DNA from 4 places in the Pseudomonas sp. Tri1 genome. Region 3 is predicted to be linked to each of the others. Evidence: predicted binding sites of a transcription regulator. Region 3 holds the regulator's gene; each other region holds the start of a gene.
What was found. The regulator FliA, encoded in region 3, starts transcription of late flagellar genes. The targets are predictions, from matches to a motif close to CTAAAGTTTNNNNNNNNNNNGCCGNTAA.
Positions count from the first base shown of each region.

Region 1: J9870_RS15975 (methyl-accepting chemotaxis protein) is a predicted target of FliA. The motif match lies at 1,580-1,607, and genes of this name have one in related genera.
Region 2: J9870_RS01865 (methyl-accepting chemotaxis protein) is a predicted target of FliA. The motif match lies at 2,159-2,186, and genes of this name have one in related genera.
Region 4: J9870_RS01750 (methyl-accepting chemotaxis protein) is a predicted target of FliA. The motif match lies at 2,865-2,892, and genes of this name have one in related genera.

Region 1 covers NZ_CP072913.1:3,755,894-3,760,347, forward strand. Annotated here, with positions in the region: gene J9870_RS15960 (MmcQ/YjbR family DNA-binding protein) at 1-208, shown strand, start outside; gene J9870_RS15965 (DUF1294 domain-containing protein) at 205-630, opposite strand; gene J9870_RS15970 (undecaprenyl-diphosphate phosphatase) at 627-1,457, opposite strand; gene J9870_RS15975 (methyl-accepting chemotaxis protein) at 1,728-3,362, shown strand; gene pnuC (nicotinamide riboside transporter PnuC) at 3,621-4,184, shown strand; gene J9870_RS15985 (AAA family ATPase) at 4,181-4,454, shown strand, end outside.
Region 2 covers NZ_CP072913.1:424,673-429,126, reverse strand. Annotated here, with positions in the region: gene J9870_RS01875 (16S rRNA (uracil(1498)-N(3))-methyltransferase) at 1-9, shown strand, start outside; gene J9870_RS01870 (methyl-accepting chemotaxis protein) at 123-2,027, shown strand; gene J9870_RS01865 (methyl-accepting chemotaxis protein) at 2,228-4,144, shown strand; gene J9870_RS01860 (methyl-accepting chemotaxis protein) at 4,360-4,454, shown strand, end outside.
Region 3 covers NZ_CP072913.1:1,823,898-1,828,351, forward strand. Annotated here, with positions in the region: gene flhF (flagellar biosynthesis protein FlhF) at 1-514, shown strand, start outside; gene fleN (flagellar synthesis regulator FleN) at 631-1,461, shown strand; gene fliA (RNA polymerase sigma factor FliA) at 1,458-2,201, shown strand; gene J9870_RS08100 (chemotaxis response regulator CheY) at 2,368-2,739, shown strand; gene J9870_RS08105 (protein phosphatase CheZ) at 2,758-3,543, shown strand; gene J9870_RS08110 (chemotaxis protein CheA) at 3,574-4,454, shown strand, end outside.
Region 4 covers NZ_CP072913.1:396,442-400,895, reverse strand. Annotated here, with positions in the region: gene hutC (histidine utilization repressor) at 1-125, opposite strand, end outside; gene J9870_RS01765 (formimidoylglutamate deiminase) at 269-1,633, shown strand; gene J9870_RS01760 (lipocalin family protein) at 1,755-2,324, opposite strand; gene J9870_RS01755 (hypothetical protein) at 2,432-2,686, opposite strand; gene J9870_RS01750 (methyl-accepting chemotaxis protein) at 2,970-4,454, shown strand, end outside.

The DNA of each region.
Region 1 (4,454 bases), 1.9 Mb from region 3:
GGCGTTCAAGGTCGACAAGGATCTGTTCCTCGGTCATTGCGACCGCCCGGGCATTCATCCGGCGCCCTACCTGGCGCGGGCCCAGTGGATCATCATGCACCTGCCCTACCCGCTGGGCGCCGACGAGCTGCAAGGCCTGCTGCAACGCTCTCACCAATTGGTGGTCAGCAAATTGCCCAAGCGCACCCAGGTCGGGTTGCTGCTCTAGAACAACGCCAGCAGGCGCCCGAGGAACAACTGGTCGATCCAGAACACTTGGTGCAGCAGGACGATGAACCAGAACACCACCTGGAACGACACCTTGCGGGTTTTGTGGCGAAACACCTGCTGGGCCAGCAATGCCCCCGGCCAACCGCCCGCCAGTTCCACGGCATGCAGCACATTCTCGGGGATGCGCCAGGCGTCGGCACGGGCCTTGCGCTTGTCACTCCAGTAGAGCAGAAACGCCACCAGACTGACGAGCCCATAGGCTGTCATCGGCACCCAGGACACGGCTCGCAATCCGAGCATGAGCGAACCGAACAACGGCAAGGCACACAGCAGCGCAAACACGATCAACTTGAGCCGCAGGTTCTGCACGGCACCGTCGGCAGTGTGCGCGGAGCGTTTGCGGGCACCGAAATCGTTCATGGCCGGGCTGCCGCCCAGTCCACCCAACCGAATTGCCAGGTTGCCAGGATCAACAGGCCGAACGCGATCCGATACCAGGCGAACACCGCGTAGCTGTGACTGGCGATAAAGCGCAGCAGGCCCTTGACCGCAATCATGGCGAAGATGAACGCGGTGACGAAACCGATGGCGAACACCGGGAAATCCGCCGGAACGAACAGTTCGCGGTACTTATAGCCCGAATAGACGGCTGCCCCGACCATGGTCGGCATCGCCAGGAAGAACGAAAACTCGGTCGCGGTCTTGCGTGACAGCCCGAACAGCAACCCACCGATGATCGTTGCGCCCGAACGGGAAGTCCCGGGAATCATCGCAATGCACTGGGCCAGGCCGACCTTCAGCGCATCCTTCCAACTGATCTCATCCACCGTTTCGGCATGCACTTGATGCTGGCGCTTCTCGGCCCAGAGCATCACCAAGCCACCCAACACCAGCGCCATCGCCACCGTGACCGGGTTGAACAGGTACTCGTGGATCAGATCAGCAAACAGCACGCCCAGCACCACGGCGGGCAGGAAAGCGATCAGCAGGTTGGCGGTAAACCGGCGAGCGCTGGGTTGCGTCGGCAAGCCCAGCACCACGTCGAAGATCTTGCGCCGAAACTCCCACACCACCGCCAGGATCGCGCCAAGCTGGATAATGATGTTGAACGCCATAGAGCGCTCGCCGCCGAACTCTAGCAAGTCAGCGACAATGATCTGGTGCCCCGTGCTGGAAATCGGCAGGAACTCCGTCAAGCCTTCTACCACGCCAAGAATCAGTGCCGAAAAGGCGGTCCACAAATCCATTCATCCCCCAAAAGACTATGCTTGCGCAGGTCTCATCAAATTTTAAGCGGTATGCGAGTGAAAACAGCGGGTGCACGGTGACTGCGATTTTTCAAAAAAACCAATGAAAAAATCAGGACAGGCTCAGGTTTTGCGCTGCGGGGCCGAAATCCTATCAGACAAGCCCTGATAACGCTGCCGCGTTATGACTCAGGTCAATGATGGATAGCTGCCAGGCGCTACAGTGCCGGCCGTCGTTATGACAAGAATAAGAAACCGGAGTGACAGCGTATGAATAGCTTGCGCAGTGTGTCGATCAGCCGACGCTTGTGGCTCATCCTGATCGTGGCCATCGTGATGTTGTTCACCTTGGGCGCGTTGATGCTTATACAGATCCATAGCGACCTCTACCAAGCCAAAGTGCAGAAAACCCAGCATGTGGTGCAGACCGCCAGCGGCGTGCTGAGCTATTACCATGGCCTGGAAACTGCCGGCACCCTGACCCGCGACGCCGCGCAAAAGCAGGCCCTCAGCGCCGTGCGTGGCCTGCGCTATAACGAGACTGATTATTTCTGGATCAACGACCTGACGCCCGTCATGGTCATGCACCCGGCCAACCCGAAACTCGAAGGCCAGAACCTCTCGGCGATCCGCGACCCGAACGGTTATGCGCTGTTCAATGAGATGGTTGCCATCGCCAAGTCCAAGGGCGCCGGCATGATCAACTACCTCTGGCCGAAACCGGGGGCCGAGGCGCCGGTGGGCAAGACTTCCTACGTCAAACTGTTCGAGCCGTGGGGTTGGATCATCGGTTCGGGCGTGTATGTTGATGACGTGCAAGCCGAATTCCAGTCCCAGGTGATCAAAGCCACCGTGATCGGACTGGTGATCACCCTGCTCATGGGCCTGCTGCTGACCTTGATTGTGCGCAGCATCGTTCGCCCCCTGCAGGAAACGGTCAACGCCATGGCCAACATCGCCAGCGGCGAAAGCGACTTGACCCGCACCCTCGACACCCACGGCCAGGACGAAGTCACCCAACTGGCGCGGCACTTCAATGCCTTTACCGCCAAGCTGAGGCAAGTGGTGACCCAACTGCAAGCCTCGGCCAGCGCGCTGGGACAATCCTCCAACGAGTTGGGCAACGACGCCGCCCAGGCACAGGAGCGCAGCCAGCAGCAATCGCAACAAATGGAACTGGTGGCCACCGCGATCAACGAAGTGACCTATGGCGTGCAGGACGTGGCGAAGAACGCCGAACACGCCGCCAGCGAGATGCGTGACGCCGAATCCCAGGCCCAGCAAGGCCAGGTCAATATCGACGGCAGCCTGCAACAGATCGACCGCCTCTCCCAGACCATCGATCAGGCGGTGGAAGTGATTCGCACCCTGGCCAGCGAAAGCACCCAGATTGGCAGCGTGCTGGAGGTGATCCGCTCGATTGCCGAGCAGACCAACCTGCTGGCCCTCAACGCCGCCATCGAGGCCGCTCGCGCCGGTGAGCAAGGCCGCGGCTTTGCGGTGGTGGCTGACGAAGTACGGCTGCTGGCCCAGCGCACGCAAAAGTCCACCGCCGAAATCCAGGCAATGATCGAACGTCTGCAGAACCATTCCGAAGCGGCGGTAAAAGTCATCAGCGACAGCAGCCGAGCCTCGCAGCTCACCATCGAACAAGCCGGCCTGGCGGGCGCCAGCCTCAACGCCATCGGCCAGGCCTTGCGCAACCTCAACAGCCTGAACGCTTCCATCGCCAGCGCCACCCTGCAGCAGGCCCATGTGGTGGAAGACATCAACCAGAACGTCACCCAGGCGGCCGGCCTGTCCCACAGCACCGCCCTGGCCGCCGAACAGTCGAGCCTGGCGAGCACGCGGCTCAAGGCTCTGAGTGAGCAGTTGAACGGGTTGCTCACACAGTTCCGTGTCTAAGGATTGATGGCCCCTTTTGTGGGAGGCGAGCTTGCTCGCGATGGCGACGGTACATATCAGCACTGATACAAGCTGAGCCACCGCTATCGCGAGCAAGCTCGCTCCCGCAGGTTTTTTTTGTATTGGCCCCACACCGCAAGTCCCTTGTGGGAGCGAGCCGGCTCGCGATAGCGGCGGCACAGCCAGCATTGATATTGGAGCTGGCCACTGCATAACGTTTACAATCGCCGCCCTCTCCTATTTTCCCAAGGAACCGCCATGTCCGGGCTTGAACTGTTTGCCGCAGCCCTCGGCGTGATTGCTGTCTGGTTGACGGTCAAGCAGAACCCCTGGTGCTGGCCGATCGGCCTGGTCATGGTGTTGCTGTACAGCTGGATTTTCTTCGAAGTGAAGTTGTACTCAGACATGTTGCTGCAGGTGATCTACGCCGCGCTGCAACTCTATGGCTGGTGGCAATGGACCCGTGCCGGACAGCATCATGATGGCCGTCAGGTGACGTACCTGGGCACGCCGTCGGTGCTGCTCGGCCTGGCCATTGGTGCGGCAGGCAGTTTGATCCTGGGCGCCGCCATGGCGCACTGGACCGACGCCGCCCAGCCCTGGCTCGACGCGGCGCTTACCGGCTTCAGCCTCGTGGCCCAGTGGTGGATGGCGCAGAAACGCGTGCAATGCTGGCCCCTGTGGATCGCCCTGGACGTCATCTTCGTTGGCCTGTTCATCTACAAAGGCCTGCACCTGACCGCCGCACTCTACGCCTTGTTCACCCTGCTGGCCGTGCAAGGCTGGCGGGAATGGCGCGTCGACCCGGCCCTGCGCGCATGAAAGTGGTGGTCCTGACCGGTCCGGAATCCAGCGGCAAAAGCTGGCTGGCGGCGCAATTGCAGGCGCATTTCGGCGGTTTGCGCGTGGACGAATACGTTCGCCACTTCATGGAACAGACCCTGCGCGATACCTGCCTGGCCGACATCACTGACATCGCCACCGGCCAATTGGCCTGGGAGGACACGGCCCGCGCCCATCAGCCCGCGTTGCTGATCCTCGACACCCATCTGCTGAGCAATATCCTCTGGAGCCAGACCCTGTTCGACGACT
Region 2 (4,454 bases), 1.4 Mb from region 3:
TTGTTCTGATCCCCGTGGCTTGCCACAGTGTCCAAGCTCATTTAGCTCATTTCTCCAGTTCCCCCCTGATGGGCCGATAGTGCTTTATACAAAGCAGTTTCGCCCTCCAAGGGAGTATCAGCATGTTCCAATGGCTAGGTAACGTAGGCGTCAATCGCAAACTCGGCTTCGGTTTCGGTCTGGTACTGCTCTTAACCTTGATGATCGCCTTCACCGGATGGACCGGCCTGGGTAGCGTGATTGCCCGCGGCGATACGCTGGGGCTCATCGCCAGCCTGAACGACCTGACCAAGGACCTGCGCTCTGCACGCATGGACTATTACTCGACCCGCGGTGAAAAAGGTCCGGGGGAAATCAACGATCTGATCGGCAAATTGGAGCCCGGGCTCCAGACCGCCCGTCAACCGGTCGAGCAGCCTGCCGATGTAGCACTCATCGACAAACAACTGGCCGCTGTCGCCGACTACAAGGTTGCCTTCGCCGAGTTGACCCGTGCCATTGCCAGTCGTGAGGGTGCGCGCGGAAAATTGGGCGCCAGCGCGGATAATGCCGTGGCCCGCGTCGCCAGCGTTGAAAACGCCATACGGCAAGGCGGCAACGCTACTCAACTCGACAGTGTGGTAAGCCTGGGCAAGGCAATCCAGCAAGCCCGCTATCAGGTTCGCGGCTATACCTACAGCGGTCAGGCCGACGCCGAACAACCGGCCCTGGATGCCATCGATAACGCGTTGAAAATCCTCGGCAGCCTGCCGGCCCAACTGCCCGATGAACACGCCGTCAATCTGCAACAGGCCAACGAGTCGTTCAAGACCTATCGTGCTGCAGTCAGCCAGTTCCGTGAAGCCCAGACCGCCAGCGCTGCCGCTATCCAGCGCATGTCCGACTTGGGAATTGTGCTACGCGGGGCCAGTAGAGACCTCACCCTGTCTCAAACAGTCGTGCGCGACCATGATGCCGACAAAGCCAAAATGCTCCTGGTTTCAGCCGCCGCGCTGGCCCTGTTGCTCGGGGTGATCGCAGCCATGGCCATTACCCGGCAGATCGTCAGCCCGCTGGAGCAGACCCTCAAGGTCGCCGAGCGCGTGGCGGCAGGTGACTTGACCCACAACCTCAGCTCCGAGCGCCGCGACGAACTGGGCCAACTGCAACGTGCCATGCAGAGCATGACCGTGGGTCTGCGCCAATTGATCGGCGGTATCAGCGACAGCGTCACACAAATCGCCAGCGCCGCCGAACAGCTCTCGGCCGTTACCGAACAGACCAGCGCCGGGGTCAACAGCCAGAAAGTGGAAACCGATCAGGTCGCCACCGCCATGCACGAAATGACCGCCACGGTGCAGGAAGTGGCGCGCAATGCCGAGCAAGCCTCCGAAGCAGCGGTCGCCGCGGACCAGCAGGCTCGCGAAGGCGAAAAAGTGGTGGGTGAAGCCATCGCCCAGATCGAACGCCTGTCCAAGGAAGTGGGCAACTCCACCGAAGCCATGGGTCATCTCAAACGCGAGAGTGACAAGATCGGCAGAGTGCTGGACGTGATCAAATCCGTCGCCCAGCAAACCAACCTGCTGGCCCTCAACGCCGCCATCGAGGCGGCTCGGGCCGGTGACGCCGGACGTGGTTTTGCGGTGGTGGCCGACGAGGTTCGTGGCCTGGCCCAGCGAACCCAGAAGTCCACCGAAGAAATCGAAGCGCTGATCGGCAGCCTGCAATCGGGCACCGAACAGGTCGCGACCACCCTGGACAACAGCCGCAACCTGACCGACAGCAGCGTCGAACTGACCCGGCGCGCCGGCGGCTCACTGGAAAACATCACCCGTACTGTCTCGGCAATCCAATCGATGAATCAGCAGATCGCCGCCGCAGCCGAGCAGCAGAGCGCCGTGGCCGAAGAGATCAACCGCAGCGTCGTGAACGTGCGCGATATCTCCGAACAGACCGCCGCTTCCAGCGAGGAAACCGCCGCCTCCAGTGCCGAACTGGCGCGGCTGGGCGTTCACTTGCAGACACTGGTAGGACGCTTCAAGGTCTAACCTCAAGGGCAGGCATACACCCCATGGAGAGGGCTCTGCGCCCGCTGGGCGCGAGCGGCCACCCACCTCGCTTGGACTGACGAGCGCTCGCAGCCGAGCGCCCTCACCGCAGCAATGCCCCCACCTATTTTCTACAGATCCCCGTGACATGGTCGATACTCTTCTCATAAGACCTATAAAAGGTTCGAAGGAGTATCGGCATGTTCAGTTGGCTAACCGAAAAGCTGGGAAACGTAAGTGTCAACCGCAAGCTAGGTTTCGGCTTCGGCCTGGTCCTGCTTATGACCCTCCTGAGCACCTTCGCAGGTTGGAACAGCCTGAGCAGCGTAATCAGCCGTGCCGATAAACAGGCTTCCATCTCCAGCCTCAATGAGTTGGCCAAGGATTTGCGCGTCGCCAGCCTCGACTATGAGATGCGCCGCGGCGAACAAGGGCCGGCTACCGTCAGCGAGTTCCTGGGCAAGCTCCAGGAGAGCATACAAGCTGCCCTCAAACGGTTTGTGCGCCCGGCAGACCAGGAATTGCTCAATCAGCAACTGGCTATCCTCGATGAGTACAAACGTGCCTTTGCCGACCTGACCCAGGCGACGCAGAACCGCGAATCGGCCCGCTCCAAGCTTGGCGCCAACGCCGACAACGCCGTGGCCAAGGTGACAGAAGTCGAAAATGCCTTGCGCCAAGGCGACAGCGTCCCGCAATTCAACAGTGTGGTGGAGCTGAGCAAACTGCTCCAGCAAGCGCGCTACCAGGTCCGCGGCTACACCTACAGCGGCAAGGCGGAAGCTGAGCAACCAGCGCTGGACGCCATCGAAAACGTCTTGAAAAACCTTGAAAGCCTACCGGGCAAACTGCCGGAACAACACACCGCCGACCTGCAACAAGCCAGTGAATCGATGAAAGCCTATCGTGCTGCTGTCAGCCAGTTCCGCGATTCACAGGTGGCCAGCGCCTCGGCTCTCAAGAAAATGGTGGATCACGACGCCCGGTTGAATGAACTGAACAATCAATTGACTACCTCGCAAATCGAGAAACGCGACCAGGAGACGGCCCAAGCAAAAGAAACGCTGATCATCGTCACCATCCTGGCGTTAGCGTTTGGCCTGCTGGCCGCATGGATCATTACCCGGCAGATCGTCGCTCCACTGCAGCAAACCCTGGTTGCCCTCGAACGTGTCGCCTCCGGCGACTTGAGTCAAAACCTGGTGGTCACCCGCCGTGACGACATGGGCCAGTTGCAAGGCAGCCTGCAGCGCATGGTGATCAGCCTGCGGCAACTGATCAGCGGCATCAGCGACGGCGTCACGCAAATCGCCAGCGCCGCCGAACAGCTCTCGACCGTTACCGAACAGACCAGCGCCGGGGTCAACAGCCAGAAAGTGGAAACCGATCAGGTCGCCACAGCCATGCACGAAATGACCGCCACAGTGCAGGAAGTGGCGCGCAATGCCGAGGAAGCCTCCGAAGCAGCCGTTGCCGCTGACCAACAAGCTCGCGAAGGCGAAAAAGTGGTCGGCGAAGCCATCGCCCAGATCGAACGCCTGTCCAAGGAAGTGGGCAACTCCACCGAAGCCATGGGTCATCTCAAACGCGAGAGCGACAAAATCGGTAGCGTGCTGGACGTGATCAAATCCGTGGCCCAGCAAACCAACCTGCTGGCCCTCAACGCCGCCATCGAAGCGGCCCGGGCCGGTGAGGCCGGGCGTGGTTTTGCGGTGGTGGCCGACGAGGTGCGCAGCCTGGCCCAGCGCACCCAGAAGTCCACTGAAGAGATCGAGGAACTGATCCTGGGCCTGCAATCGGGCACCGAACAGGTCGCGACCACCCTGGACAACAGCCGCAACCTGACCGACAGCAGCGTCGAACTGACCCGACGCGCCGGCGGCTCACTGGAAAACATCACCCGCACCGTCTCGGCAATCCAATCGATGAATCAGCAGATCGCCGCCGCGGCCGAGCAGCAGAGCGCCGTGGCCGAAGAGATCAACCGCAGCGTCGTGAACGTGCGCGATGTGTCCGAACAAACCGCCGCTTCCAGCGAGGAAACCGCCGCCTCCAGTGCCGAACTGGCACGGCTGGGCGTTCATTTGCAGACACTGGTGGGACGCTTCAAGGTCTAACCAACGGGGCAGGCATAGAACCCAAGGCGAGGGAGCTTGCTCCCTCCGGGCGCGAAGCGAGCACCCACCGTGCTCGAACTGACGACCGCTTTGCAGCCGAACGCAAGCAAGCACTCTCATTCAGAGAAGTAACTGACTCCTGTTCTCTACAGAACCCTTCCTACCGGTCGATATAGCTCCCAGCATATAAAATCAACGCTGCAGGGAGTAACGGCATGTTCCGATGGCTGGGTAACGTAAGCGTCAATCGCAAATTGGGTTTCGGCTTCGGCCTGGTGCTGTTCCTGACCGTGATGATCGCCTTCACCGG
Region 3 (4,454 bases):
GACCCTGGGCCGAATCCTCAATGTGTCGGTGACCCACGTGGATCCGGGGCAATCCCTGGCTCAAGCGCTGGAACCGCTGCTGCGCAAACGCGTCGTGCTGATCGATACTGCCGGCCTGCAAGCCAGTGATCCGGCCCTGCGCATGCAGCTTGAAAGCCTGGCCGGGCGCGGTATTCGGTCAAAAAATTATCTCGTGTTGGCAACCACCAGCCAAAAACAGGTTCTAACCGCCGCATACCACAGCTACAAACGCTGCGGGCTGGCTGGCTGCATCCTGACTAAGCTGGACGAAACGGCAAGCCTGGGCGAGGTGTTGAGCCTGGCGATCGGTCATGAGCTACCGGTGGCCTACCTGACCGACGGGCCGCGGATCCCGGATGATTTGCATCTGCCGCGCCGTCATCAATTGGTCAGTCGTGCCGTGAGTGTGCAAATGCAGGAAGAACCCAGCGAAGAAGCCATGGCTGATATGTTCGCTGACATCTACCACAGCCCGACCAAGCAGGTCGGCTGAGGTAATCATGAATATTTTTTGTACCTACATCGATGGTCTGCCATGCATTGTTCCGAATGTGAACGCGCAGCCAGTAATGTGGCCTCCGTCTAAGTAAGACAAGGTAAAGAACGAACATGGGCAGCATGCATCCCGTACAGGTGATCGCGGTGACCGGCGGCAAAGGTGGCGTCGGGAAGACTAACGTGTCAGTGAACTTGTCCCTGGCTCTGGCAGAGCTTGGCCGACGGGTCATGCTGCTGGACGCCGACCTGGGCCTGGCGAACGTCGATGTGCTGCTGGGGCTAACCCCCAAGCGCACGCTGGCGGACGTGATAGAGGGCCGCTGTGAACTGCGCGACGTGCTGCTGCAGGGACCGGGCGGGATTCGTATCGTACCGGCTGCCTCCGGCACCCAGAGCATGGTTCACCTGACCCCGGCCCAGCACGCGGGCCTGATCCAGGCATTCAGCGACATCGGTGACAACCTCGATGTGCTGGTGATCGACACCGCTGCCGGTATCGGTGACTCCGTCGTCAGTTTCGTGCGCGCGGCCCAGGAAGTGTTGCTGGTGGTCTGCGACGAACCGACCTCCATCACCGACGCCTATGCCCTGATCAAACTATTGAACCGCGACTACGGCATGAACCGCTTCCGCGTCCTGGCCAACATGGCCCAGAGTCCGCAGGAAGGGCGCAACCTGTTCGCCAAGTTGACAAAGGTCACGGATCGTTTCCTGGACGTCGCCCTACAATATGTCGGCGCTGTGCCCTACGACGAAAGCGTACGCAAGGCCGTCCAGAAACAACGTGCCGTTTATGAAGCCTTTCCCCGTTCCAAATGCGCGCTGGCGTTCAAGGCTATCGCCCAGAAGGTGGATACCTGGCCACTGCCGGCCAACCCTCGTGGGCATCTGGAGTTTTTCGTCGAGCGTCTCGTGCAACAAACAGCAGGGCCCGTGTTATGACAGCCAGCGGTTACAACCATCTCTACAAAAAATCGGCACGGGACGCCCAATATGAATTGATTGAGCGTTATGCACCCCTGGTCAAGCGCATCGCCTATCACTTGCTGGCGCGGTTGCCGGCCAGTGTCCAGGTCGAGGACTTGATCCAGGCGGGCATGATCGGCCTGCTCGAAGTGTCGAACAAATACGACGCGAGCAAGGGCGCCAGTTTCGAGACGTATGCCGGTATCCGCATTCGTGGGGCGATGCTCGATGAAGTCCGCAAGGGCGATTGGGCGCCGCGTTCGGTGCACCGCAATACCCGCATGGTCAGTGACGCGATCCGCGCTATTGAAGCTAAAACCGGGCGTGACGCTAAAGATCACGAGGTTGCGGCCGAACTCCAGTTGAGTCTCGACGATTATTACGGGATTTTGAACGATACCTTGGGCAGTCGCCTGTTCAGTTTCGATGACCTGTTGCAGGACGGCGAACACGAAGGGCTGCACGAGGATAACGCGAGTGCTCACATGGAGCCGTCGCGTGACCTGGAAGATGAGCGTTTCCAGAGCGCGCTGGCGGATGCGATTGCCAATTTGCCGGAGCGTGAGCGACTGGTCTTGGCGCTGTACTACGACGAAGAGCTGAACCTCAAGGAAATCGGTGAGGTCCTGGGGGTCAGCGAATCGCGGGTCAGCCAGTTACACAGCCAGTGCGCGGCCCGTTTGCGGGGGCGTTTGGGGGAGTGGCGAGCGCGCTGACAGCTGTGTGGGAGCACTGCGAACGGGGTTGGTCTGGCATACGTCGCACCAGTCTCCATCCGTGGGGCTCCAGGCCGTTGTCGAGTGTTGTGCCGGATTGATTGAAATGGCGCGTTCAGGTGCTGGACACGTTTAAGACTGCTTGGAGGTCGAATTGGACAAGAACATGAAAATCCTCATCGTTGATGACTTCTCAACGATGCGGCGGATCATAAAAAACCTGTTGCGTGACCTTGGGTTCACCAACACGGTCGAGGCCGACGATGGCACCACTGCCATTCCGGTTCTCAACAGCGGGAGCATCGACTTTCTGGTGACTGACTGGAACATGCCCGGCATGACCGGTATCGACTTGCTGCGCCATGTGCGCGCCGACGAAAAACTCAAGCACCTTCCGGTGCTGATGGTAACTGCCGAAGCCAAGCGCGAGCAGATCATCGAAGCGGCCCAGGCCGGTGTGAACGGCTATGTGGTCAAACCCTTCACGGCCCAGGCGTTGAAAGAGAAGATCGAAAAAATCTTCGAACGCATCGGTTAACGGCGCCACGGGGGAGCTATGGACAACGAATCTTCAATGGGCGACTTCGAATCGACCCTGAAAAAACATGCCCGCGAACTGGTCGACAGCCTTGAAAAAGGCCGCTTTGGCGATGCGGTTCAAATGATCCATGAGCTCAACCAGACCCGTGACCGTGGTCTGTATCAGGAAGTGGGCAAGCTCACGCGTGAACTGCACAGCGCGATTGTCAATTTCCAGATCGACCCGAATATGCCGCAGGCCGAGGAAGTCTCGCAGATCACCGATGCCACCGAGCGTCTGGGTTATGTGGTCAAGCTGACCGAAGCTGCGGCCAACCGCACCATGGACCTGGTGGAAAGCGCAACGCCGCTGGTCAATGGCCTGAGCGACGAAGCCCAGGCCTTGAGCACCGACTGGGGTCGGTTCATGCGCCGCGAAGTAGGGGCTGAAGAGTTTCGGGAGCTGGCCCGTCGGGTCGACGGTTTCCTGACGCGCAGCAGCACCGAGAACCGCGCGGTGGCAAGCAATCTCAACGACATTCTGCTGGCTCAGGACTATCAGGACCTGACCGGTCAAGTGATCAAGCGCGTAACCCAATTGGTCACCGAAGTAGAAAGCAATTTGCTCAAACTGGTGTTGATGGCCAGCCAGGTCGACCGCTTTGCCGGCATCGAACACGACCGTGAAGCGATGCTTGCTGAAAAAGATCCACAAAAACATCTCTCGCAGGGTGAAGGTCCGCAGATTCATGCCGATAAAAGAGAAGACGTTATGTCCGGTCAGGACGATGTGGACGATTTGCTGTCCAGCCTTGGATTCTGAGTTTTAGCCCTGTTTTAGGAGCAGCCATTAATGAGCTTCGGCGCCGATGAAGAGATCCTTCAGGATTTCCTGGTTGAGGCCGGCGAGATTCTAGAGCAACTGTCTGAGCAACTGGTCGAGCTGGAAAGTCGACCCGATGATGCAGACTTGCTCAATGCAATTTTTCGCGGTTTCCACACTGTAAAAGGAGGCGCCGGCTTCCTCCAGCTCAATGAGCTGGTGGAGTGCTGCCACATTGCCGAAAACGTGTTCGACATCCTGCGCAAGGGTGAGCGCCGCGTTGATTCGGAACTGATGGACGTGGTGCTCGAAGCGCTGGATGCGGTCAACAGCATGTTCAGCGAAGTGCGCGAGCGCTCGCCGATCACCGCTGCCACCCCTGAGTTGCTCGCTGCGCTGGCACGCCTGGCCGAGCCACAATCGGCTGACGAATCCGCTCCGGTTGTCGAGACGGTCGTTGAAGAACCGGTCGCCGAGGAGTCGGGCGACATCACCGATAACGAATTTGAACAATTGCTGGACTCGCTGAACGCCGTCAAGGCTGAAGCCGCTGCCCCGCCGGCCCCCGTTGTGCCGGCCACCGAGGCAACTGCTGCTGCCAGCGATGAAATCACCGACGACGAGTTCGAGTCGTTGCTCGATCAGCTTCATGGCAAAGGCCAGTTCGCGCCCGATGCGGTCGTTCCTGCAGCGACCCCGGCCGCCCCGAAAGCGGCGGGCGACAATTCCGATATTACCGACGACGAATTCGAGGCTTTGCTCGATCAGTTGCACGGCAAGGGCACGTTTGCCGTTGAAGCGCTGGATTCAGCCATCGCTTCTGCGCCGACGCCGGCCAAGCCCACCGCTGCGGCGGCGGGCAGTGACCTGATCAGCGATCACGAATTCGAATCGCTGCTCGATGAACTGCA
Region 4 (4,454 bases), 1.4 Mb from region 3:
CCCAACTGGCTGACCAGTTCGCTTTCCGATGGCACGCGGTAATGCGGCGGCCAGTTTCCACTGTCGATCTGCTGGGTGATCATCTGTTTGACGCGGGCGTACAAGGGCGCCGGACTTTCACCCATGTTTGCGGCCAGCGGCGGTTTGGCAGGCGGAGTCGGCACGGCGGTTCCTTGTTCTGCAAATAAGAATGCTAGCTTGCCGGAGTTTACCGGCCAGGCAAACGTCTGTATATGTATATACAAATTACGCACGATGAGGTTGAACCATGTCCGCCTTCTTTGCTGAACGCGCGCTGCTGCCTAGTGGATGGGCCAATGCTGTACGTCTTGAGGTCAGCGCCGAGGGCGTCCTGACTCATGTCCAGGCCGACTCCCACGCAGATGGCGCCGAGCGGCTGGGCGGTCCACTGTTGCCGGGCATGCCGAACCTGCACTCCCACGCCTTCCAACGCGCCATGGCCGGGTTGGCGGAAGTGGCGGGCAATCCCAATGACAGTTTCTGGACCTGGCGCGACTTGATGTACCGCCTTGTCGGAAAGATCAGTCCCGATCAGCTCGGCATCATCGCCCGGCAGCTGTACATCGAAATGCTCAAGGCCGGCTACACCTCGGTCGCCGAATTCCACTATGTGCACCACGACACCGACGGGGCGCCCTATGCCGACCCGGCGGAACTGGCGTTGCGCATCAGCCACGCCGCCACCGCCGCCGGCATCGGCCTGACGCTGCTGCCGGTGCTCTACAGTCATTCCGGTTTTGGCGGCCAGGCGCCCAATGACGGACAGCGTCGTTTCATCAACAGCAGCGAGAACTACCTGAAACTTCAAGCACGCCTGCAGCCGGTCCTGGCCAAACAACCGGCGCAGGCGCTGGGTTTGTGCTTTCACTCCCTGCGCGCCGTGACACCTGGACAAATCCAGGAAGTGCTGGCTGCGAGCGACCGTCAGTGCCCGGTACATATCCACATCGCCGAGCAGCAGAAAGAGGTGGACGATTGCCTGAGCTGGAGCGGCGCTCGTCCGTTGCAATGGCTGTACGAAAACACCGAGGTGGATCAGCGCTGGTGCCTGGTCCACGCGACCCACGCCAACGCTGATGAAGTCAGCCTCATGGCCAAGAGCCGGGCCATCGCCGGCCTGTGCCTGACCACCGAAGCCAACCTGGGCGACGGAATTTTTCCAGCCGTGGACTTCCTCGCACAAGGCGGGCGCCTGGGCATCGGTTCCGACAGTCATGTGTCGCTCAGTGTGGTCGAAGAGTTGCGCTGGTTGGAATATGGCCAGCGCCTGCGGGACCAACGCCGCAACCGCTTGTATCGGGCGGATCAGCCAATGGTCGGTCGTACCTTGTTCGATGCGGCGCTGGAAGGTGGCGCCCAGGCCTTGGGGCAACCGGTCGGTGCTCTCGAAATCGGCAAGCGCGCCGACTGGCTGGTACTCGATGGCAACGATCCGTACCTGGCCACGGCCCATGGTGACGGGATTCTCAATCGCTGGCTGTTTGCCGGCGGGGATCGCCAGGTGCGCGATGTGATGGTTGGCGGACAATGGGTGGTGCGCGACGGACGCCATGCCGGCGAAGAAGAAAGCGCCCAGGCGTTTACCCAGGTGCTGCGCGAACTTTTAGGCTGACGCGGATAAAAAATGTGGGAGCGAGCTTGCTCGCGATGAGGCCTTCTCATTCAACACTGAGGTTGATTGAAAGTCCGTCATCGCGAGCAAGCCCGCTCCCACATTGGTTCTCGGGAGGCAATTAGTCTGAAGTCTTGGCCATCTGTCGATCCGACGCGCGCCAGATCAAGCGTGTCGTATCGTAGCCCTGCTGACGCGCCGTGCTCAGCAGCTCTTCGCGCACAACGCTATTGACGGTCGGCGTACGGGACAGCAGCCACATATAGCGGCGGCTCGGGTCGCCGACGATGGCGGTCTTGTAGTCGTCGCTGACGTACAACACCCAGTACTGCCCTTTCGCCACGCCCGGCACGATCCGTGAAAACCAGTTGTCGAACTCGACCCAGAGCTTGTCGGTCTTGCCCGGCACCTGTGGCGTCGCAGTGCCCTTGGCCTCTTCCCACTGCCAGTCCGAAGTCAGGCAGCGATTGAGCACACCCATATTGCCGTCAGGCTTGAGGGTGTAGTGAGCTTCCGATTGGGCGCAATTGCGCTGGAAATACATGGGCAGGCGGGCCAACTCGTACCAGGTCCCTTGGTAACGCTTGAGGTTGACGCTGTTGACAGTCTTGGGTGCCAACGGGTCTTCGCCAGAAGTGGCACAGCCAGCCAAAACCAGGCCAGCTAAAAACACTAACACTAACCGCATCATTATTTTTCTCCCGCGGGCACTGAGTGACCTGCGTGGTGAGTTCGTCGGCTCAAATTCGAAGGCGAACTTGACTGGCAGAACCGATCACACAGGACACTATCCCCGGTTTACTTCAGGCCTTGGCCGGAAAACATCAACACTTTGTCACCAGCGTACTGCACGCTGATAAAGCTTTTCTGATCGCCCCAGGTGCAACTGGACATGCCGAGCGCGCCTGAACAATCGGTCGGTTTCCCCAGTAACGTTTCGACTTCGGACTTGGGCATGCCAGCCGACAGCTTCGAATAGTTTTCCTGGTTGACCTTGCTGCACGCAGTCAGTACGACGCATACAAACAACAAGGCGATAGATCGCAGCGACATGGTGTAACTCCTGGAACGGAAGGGGGTGGCAGGGTGCCAACCAGAAGCTTAGAAGAGAAAACCCCTATCTGGTTCCCCGACGGCCCCGGTATTTATTGGGCTTCGCCAGGTGTTTCATAGGTGAAACACTCAGTTTGTGACAGCATCGTGCATTTCGTCGGAATGGAATCGCAGACGGCTGATGGGACGGGTTCCTGCGCCGATAAAAAGAAACAGCGCAATCTACTGCGTTATGGCAAATTGACGCCCCGTCCTGACCCGTCTCTCCGCGGTAGTGTTCTTAATGACCAGAAACATGAAATTCAGCCACAAAATACTGCTGGCTGCTGCTCTCGTGGTAGCCGTTGCATTCGCTTGTTTCATCCTGTTCAACGACTATCGGCAGCGCCAAAGCCTGCACGCCAGCACCGAAACCTCCATGCAGGAACTCGGCAACCTGACCAGTCGTAACATCCAGACGTGGGTCGAAGGCCGTATCCAATTGCTGCAATCGCTGGCCCAGCAGATCGCCGTAGACGGCAGCAGCGCCGACAGCCTCAAACGCGCCGTGGGCCTGCCGGCATACACCAGCAATTTTCAGCTCAGCTATTTCGGTGGCACCGACGGCGTGATGTTCTCGGTACCGGCCGGCAATCGCGCCGCCGATTACGACCCCCGCGCCCGTGGCTGGTACAAGGCCGCCAGTAGCGCACAGCAAACCATCGTGACCGAGCCCTACATTGCCGCCTCGTCGGGCAAACTGGTGATCACCGTCGCCACCCCCGTGCAGCACCAGAACCAGATGATCGGCGTGGCCGGTGCAGACATCGACCTGTCCAGCGTCAGCGCCATCATCAACTCGCTGAATTTCGGCGGCCACGGCCATGCGTTCATCGTCAGCGCCGACGGCAAGATCCTCATCCACCCCGACAGCAAGCGCGTACTCAAGACCCTGGCCGAGGCCTACCCCAACGGTGCACCGCAAATCAGCCCGGGCGTCAAAGAGGTCGAGCTCGACGGCAAGACCCAGTTCATCTCCTTCACCCACGTCAATGGTTTGCCGGGGGCCGATTGGTATGTGGCACTGGTGCTCGACAAGGACACCGCCCTGGCGATGCTCAGCGAGTTCCGGACCTCGGCACTGATCGCCATGACCATTGCCGTGGTGTTCATCATCGCCCTACTGGGCATGTTGATCCGCGTGCTGATGCAACCGCTGCTGACCATGGGCCGCGCCATGCATGACATCGCCGAAGGCGAAGGCGACCTGACCCGACGCCTGGTCATCCATGGCCACGATGAGTTCGGCGCCCTGGGTACTTCGTTCAACCGTTTTGTCGAGCGCATCCATACCTCGATCCGTGAGGTAGCCTCGGCCACCGGCCAGGTCAATGAAGTCGCCCTGCGCGTGGTCAGTGCGTCCAACTCGTCGATGTTCAACTCCGACCAGCAGGCGTCGCGCACCAGCAGCGTAGCCGCAGCCATCAACCAACTCGGCGCCGCCGCCCAGGAAATCGCCCAGAACGCCGCCCTCGCTTCGCAGCACTCCAGCGATGCCCGCAGCCTGGCTGAAGACGGCCAGCACGTGGTGGATAAAACCATCGCCGCCATGCAGCAGTTGTCAGCCAAGATCAGCGATTCATGCGGCAACATCGAAACCCTGAACAGCAACACGGTGAACATCGGCCAGATCCTGGAGGTGATCACCAGCATTTCCCAGCAGACCAACCTGCTCGCCCTGAATGCCGCCATCGAAGCCGCCCGGGCCGGTGAAGCCGGACGCGGCTTC